2 regions of the Pectinatus frisingensis genome follow, and region 2 is predicted to be linked to the other one. Evidence: riboswitches for the same ligand, from Rfam matches in the RefSeq annotation. Region 2 holds a riboswitch; the other holds the start of a gene.
The links. Region 2 has a riboswitch for magnesium ahead of F8M42_RS05755 (ABC transporter permease). Riboswitches for the same ligand answer to the same signal wherever they lie in the genome.

Region 1 (3,431 bases), 1.2 Mb from region 2:
CTAAGTCTTCGTATTCCGTCATACTTCCCTTTTTACCGGGTTGTTCTACTACAAATTTTTCGACTGGTTCACTTTCACCGGTCAATACTGATTGACTGATAAATAAATCTTTTGCCTGCAAAAGACAAACATCGGCAGGAATCATATCCCCTGCTGATAAATGTACAATATCACCAACAACTATATCGTCAATGGGGATTTCTGCCAGCCCTGTTTCCTTTCTTTCCACAGTAGCTGTTGTCGTAATCATTTCCAATAATTTCGATGCGGCAGCGCCGCTGCGTGATTCTTGTACATATCGCAGTAACCCTGAAATGATAACCATCGTCAAAATAATTATTACGGAAGTAGGGTCCACATCATCAGGTGAATTTTGATATATTGGAATAATTATATCTGTAAAAGATGATATAAGCGCTAAAAATATCAAAATGGACGTAAACGGATTAATGAAAGCTTTCGTTATCTTTTTTAAAAACGACAGCCTTTTACCATGTACTATTTTATTATTACCATAAAGCTCACGATTATTTTCTATTACTTCCGATGATAATCCATCTATATCCGTGTTCACTGTCCGTAAAAATTTTTCTTTGTTGTTAACTGCTGATAAAAGCCTTTTTTCGATTTTTTCTCTTTGAACCTTCATTTTTAAATTTTCACTTTTTTTCATTGTCTTCCCTCCATATTTTGCTATGAGGAATTTATCTTTTCAGATGTATTGATAACTATTCTTTTTATATAAATAAGATATTTATCAATACATCTGAATTTTTTATTATTTTCCCCAAAGTTTATCCTGTGATGACCACCAGCATCATCCATTGTCCTCACCCCTTTCAGTTCGATACAATTTATAAATTTTTCCATCCGACCCCGATTACCCCTTTATTAATACTCAAGCGGGCAATCAATTTTTCTGCAATTACATTTCTTTGTTTGCCATAACACGAAACCACTGCTTCAATTTCCACTTTTTCACCAATAATATCACCACTTTCCAGTTTAATGAGTTTTAATTTTGTATCTGCGATATAATTCATGATTTTTTCTCGTATGGTCAATTCCTCTCTTTCCATGCAAGTCACACAAATATGATATACATTCTCCGTTTCATCAAAACATTCCAAAGGTTTCAGCCAATTAGCAAATGGCCGCAACAATAAATTAACCATAAGCAATACCCCCGTAGCCGCCAAAACAATAGCATACTGTCCGGTACTGGCAAGTACGCCAATCGCAGCTGAACACCAAATAGTCGCTGCCGTATTTAATCCGCGTACACTAGTACCTTCTTTAAAAATAATTCCACTGCATAAAAAACCAACTCCCGAAACTATCTGCGCTGCCACTCTGGACAGATCCGCCGCATGCTCCGGTTCAATTATCATAGAAAACAACACAAAAACACACGCTCCCAAGCTGACTAGTGTATTGATCCGAACTCCGGTCGGATGCCCTGTCAGCTGACGTTCTATACCAATCAAAATACCGGCTAGCACCGCTATTCCCAATCTCATCAAAAACATCGTAAACACTGTGTCCATCCCCTTTTCATAATGGATTTTTGCAGATCATTTAACCATTTCCACTTAAAAAAGGGCGCAAAAAATCCACAGTCAATTCAATTAAGAAAAATAATTCATTTTATTGTTTTTCTTAATGCCTGACTGTGGAAAATATTATTTATATTAACTCATTGATAAAAATCTATGCTTAATATCACTAAAAACCAATTAAATTTCCTCAGTCCGGCATTTTTCGAATACTTCCATCATCCATCATACATTCATCTCCTCAAATAAAACAAAAACCCATGTCCCGGTTACAAACCGCAGACATGGGAAAATATCAAATAATATTTTCGCAGTGCAAAAACACCACGCCACCGTTTGAGCTTTAACTTTGCAAGGCGGTGAAACTGTATTAGATGATACCTTGTTTTTCGATATCACCTGTTCAAACCTTCTCATAGTGTCTCCACCACTCCGCGGCAACAGTCCATATCCTTGCAGTAGCCTTACTTACCGGAACAATATTTAATTCCTGTTTATTATATGACTCATATTTTCACTTGTCAATACTTTTCTATCAGCTTCGCATTATCATGATTAATAATTATCATTAATCTTTTAGCCTTTTCTGCTTTATGAATATTTATACAGTCCTCTATCATTGATAATCAACTGTCTTTTAACAAATGGGACTGTCAACTTAAAAGCAAGATTCAATATCAATACAATTAACCAAGATTATATCACACTTATATCCGGTCTCAATTTTCTTGCCCCACCCAAATAAACATGTTCTATTTCCGACTGTTTTTTAGAACTATCGGTTAAAAGCAGCACTCTTATACATTTTTCGATGCTATTATCCACTGCCATCTGCTGAGCATCAAAAAGCGGCACTAAATTCCAACCTGGCAGACAGCGTGCCGCTGCTGCCGGAAAAGCCGCTGTTACATCATGTGTCGCTGAAAAAATAGCCGCCCCGATATCATCCACAGTCAACTCATTTTTTAACATTATTACCCTTAACAATTCCTGAACAGCCTCATATATTTCTGTTTTATTATCTTTTTCTACCGTTATTGCCCCGCGTATGCCACGCAACTAAATCGCCTCTTTCATATTTTTGCCACAAAACAAATTATACTGCTTCTGCATTTGATTTTTAACGATGTCGCCAAATACTTATCAAAAGGCGGGCGCATAAAATAAGCGCTGCCAAATATCCCAAAACGCCTAAAAAAGGAATTTCCAGAAATTTAGGTGTCATATTGGTTGTACAAATAATAGAAGATCCCAGCAGCAGAGCTGAACTTATAATGCCGATTATAAGTTTATTTATCATTTTGTCAAAATTTTTCAACGGTTCCTCTGAACCGGTCAAATCAAGATTGACCTTAGTCTGCCCACTCATCGTCATTTTTATCATATCCGACAGCTGTTCTGGCAGCTGCATTGACCGATACATAAGAGAATAACCATCTTGCCGTATTTTCTTTAGCTCGTCGCGCCAATTAAAATTCTTTGAAAAATCACTTTGCATCTGATCTTTTAAAATATCTACAAAACTAATCTTGGGACAAGTTATACGCATAATCCCATCTATAGTCATAATACCTCGAGCAAACATGCTAAGTCCCGGTATTATTCCCAGATTATGCTGCCGTAACACAGCAATTATATCTTGAGATAATTGACCCAAATGCAATTCATCAAATCGCATATTATTATATCTCATCATTAATGTGTCTACATCTTCATACAACTTTATATGATTTATTTTGCCTCTGGCTATACCCAATGACAATATTGCTGATTTCATAGCAAAAGTATCATTATGAGCCAATGCATATACAGCTTTTTTTAAAGCACTTCTTTCCTGTTGCGAAAGACGTCCCATCATTCCTAAATCAAGCCAAA
Region 2 (3,431 bases):
AATATTTGGTACTGATAATATTATTGCGATAACAGATCCGGTTTATCCGGTATATCTTGATACTAATGTTATGGCTGGACGTACGGGCGGCTATGATGAAACTAAGGGAATTTTTTCCAATGTGGTATATATGCCATGCACGGCGGATAATAATTTTGTTCCTAAAATACCGAAACAGCATGTTGATATGATATATATATGTTGCCCTAATAATCCTACAGGGACAACTTTGACCAGAGAACAGCTTGCAAAATGGATAGAATATGCCAGACAAAATGATGCTGTTATTTTATATGATGCTGCTTATGCCTATTATATAACAGAAGCTGATATTCCCAGGACTATCTATGAAATACATGGAGCCAGAGATGTAGCTATAGAGTTCAGATCATTTTCTAAGACCGCTGGTTTTACGGGAATGCGCTGTGGTTATACAGTTATACCGAAAACAGTTTTTGCCCGTACTAAAGCAGGGGAAAAGCAGGCTTTAAATCCATTGTGGAATCGTCGCCATACGACTAAATTCAATGGTACGGCGTATATTGTTCAGCGGGCTGCGGAAGCTGTTGTGACTGAACAAGGGCAAAAGGAAATAATGCAGACCATAAATTATTATATGGATAACGCCAGGATAATTAGAGAGGGATTAGACGGGGCCGGTATAGAATATTTTGGCGGGATCAATGCTCCGTATATCTGGCTTAAGACACCTAATGATATGAAGTCATGGGACTTTTTTGATAAATTATTGTCTGAGGCAAATATTGTCGGGACACCAGGAGCCGGTTTTGGCCCTTCAGGGGAAGGTTATTTTCGGCTTACAGCATTCGGCGATAAGGAAAATACAAAAAGGGCTGTAAAACGTATTAAAACAAAGCTGACTTTATGAACGGAGTAATATAAATTAAACCGCTGTTGATTTTTGCAGCGGTTTTTGCCAGCCATAATAAAATACGTTAAATTTGTGTAAATAGTGAAAAATACATTGCATTTTATTATTCATAGTGCTAAGATAAGCCAGTGGAAAATTAATATAGTTTTGTTAGGTGAGGTTCCTGCAATAAACATAGGCTATTGCCCGGAAACATCGAGAGATGCCAAGGGGTAGGACAGGTGTTATCGAAATAAGGTATTACCCGAGATAGCTGAGTATTTACTCTACGTTATGCAGTGCTAAAGCTTGGACGATTGAAATCTGCAGCGGATGTTTTGGAACCTTCTCATGATTTTTGAGAGGGTTTTTGTATTTAGTTACAAAAATTTATTTTGATAAGGGTGGTGGTAAATATGGACGATGGCTCTGGTGGCGGTAAAAAAATATTTACAATTATCGTAGGAGGTACCTTATGGAAATATTTACCAAATCCCTGTCAAGAAGAAAATTTTCTTTAATGGATGTAGGAATACTTTGCATTATTTTTATTATTTTATATGCTATATTGAAATTAGGAATGGGGATGAATGCCCCTTTTTCTCAGGGAGAGCATCTTGAAATAAGTCTTTCACCGGCGATGCTGCCCTATTATGCCGGTAGATCTTTACTGCGAATGTTCATTGCCTTTATTTTTTCTTTGATTTTTACATTGGTTTATGGTTATATAGCTGCAAAAATTAAATCTGCAGGGGCAATAATGATACCAATTCTTGATATTTTGCAGTCAATACCTGTTTTGGGGTTTTTATCGGTTACGATAGCAGCGCTTATGGCAGCGTTTCCTCATAGTCTGTTCGGTGTGGAATGTGCATCTATTTTAGCAATTTTTACAGGACAGGCATGGAATATGACTTTTAGTTTTTATCATTCGCTGATTACTATACCCAAGGATCTGACAGAAGCGTCGCAAATGTTGCATTTCAACGCCTGGCGGAGATTTATTAATCTTGAATTGCCTATTTCGGCAATAGGATTGATTTGGAATGGCATGATGTCTTTTGGCGGCGGCTGGTTTTTTTTGGCAGCCAGCGAGGCAATAAGTGTATTGGGTGAAGATATTCATCTGCCGGGAATAGGTTCATATTTGGCTGTCGCAGTTGATTCTGGTAATATTCAGGCCATGCTGTATGCGATGGTAACGATGCTGGTCATGATTTTATTAGTGGATCAGTTCTTTTGGCGGCCTTTGGTAGTGTGGGGACAGCGTTTTAAGTTGGAATTATCTGAGTCTGATATTCAACCTACATCGTTCGTTTATAATATTTTGTATAAATCTTTTATTGTACAGTGGCTTTATCATAGATTATTCGTCCCATTGGGCCGGTCGGTTAATAAAATTGCCATGCGGTCGGTAGACAAAATAGATGATGTTTCTGAAATGTACAGAAAAACTCCCGAAGCATTAACCGGGCAAAGGATAGCCAAAGTAATTGTAATTATATTTTTTATTTGGTTATTATACAAGCCCGCGATGGAAGCAGCTGCTATGCTGTATAATATAGGCATGTCTGAAATAAGCGGGGCTTTTATGCTGGGATTATGTACAGCAGGACGTGTTTTTACGGCTTTACTGCTTGGTGCGCTGTGGACAATTCCTGTAGGAGTTAAAATAGGGCTCAATCCTAAATTATCACAAAAAATGCAGCCAATAGTACAAATGGCCGCATCTTTTCCGGCAAACATGCTTTTTCCATTCATTACTATTTTATTTGTCCAGTACAATGTAGATTTTGAATATGGGTCAATTTTGCTGATGATGCTTGGCACTCAGTGGTATATATTATTTAATGTAATTGCCGGAGCAATGAGTATACCAAATGATTTATTGGAAGCAGCTGATGTTTTTGAATTAGCAGGCTGGAAAAAATGGCGCTCATTTATCCTTCCTAGTATATTTCCCAATCTGGTAACTGGTCTTATAACCGCGTCCGGTGGAGCATGGAACGCTAGTATTGTGTCAGAACTGGTCAGCTGGAAGGATATTACTCTGACGGCATCAGGAATCGGTGCTTATATAAACTCATCGACTTCATCGGGCAATTGGAATGAAATTTTGGTGGGACTCACTGTTATGTGTGTGATAGTAGTATTTATAAATCATTTTCTTTGGCATAAATTATATTATTTAGCACAGACCAAATATCATTTAGATTGAATAGGAGAAGTTAAGAATGGATAATTTACTGGAATTAAAAGGAATAAATAAAACGTTTAAAATAAAAGGCAGCGATGATTCTGTTGTTTTGGAAGATATAAATCTCCAAGTGAAAGAGGGAGAATTTTTAGCAGTGCTTGGTCCGTCAGGATCAGGCAAATCAACATTGCTGCGTATAATTGCAGGACTTATTCCCAGTACGAGCGGTACAGTGTCGTATCTTGGCAGGCAGATTCATGGGGTTAATCCCGGTGTGGCAATGGTTTTTCAGTCTTTTGCATTATTCCCCTGGCTTACTGTCGTAGAAAATGTAATGCTTGGCTTGGAACGAAAAAAAATGAG

Region 1: it holds a riboswitch for magnesium, as region 2 does, so the genes downstream of both, F8M42_RS11350 (MgtC/SapB family protein) here and F8M42_RS05755 (ABC transporter permease) in region 2, are expected to answer to the same signal.

Annotation. Positions count from the first base shown of each region.
Region 1 is NZ_CP045424.1:2,420,124-2,423,554, forward strand. It holds gene mgtA (magnesium-translocating P-type ATPase) at 1-673, opposite strand, end outside; gene F8M42_RS13760 (hypothetical protein) at 694-825, opposite strand; gene F8M42_RS11350 (MgtC/SapB family protein) at 855-1,529, opposite strand; M-box (ykoK) riboswitch at 1,878-2,039, opposite strand; gene aroH (chorismate mutase) at 2,253-2,615, opposite strand; gene F8M42_RS11360 (ABC1 kinase family protein) at 2,677-3,431, opposite strand, start outside.
Region 2 is NZ_CP045424.1:1,229,402-1,232,832, forward strand. It holds gene F8M42_RS05750 (LL-diaminopimelate aminotransferase) at 1-889, shown strand, start outside; M-box (ykoK) riboswitch at 1,032-1,200, shown strand; gene F8M42_RS05755 (ABC transporter permease) at 1,347-3,089, shown strand; gene F8M42_RS05760 (ABC transporter ATP-binding protein) at 3,106-3,431, shown strand, end outside.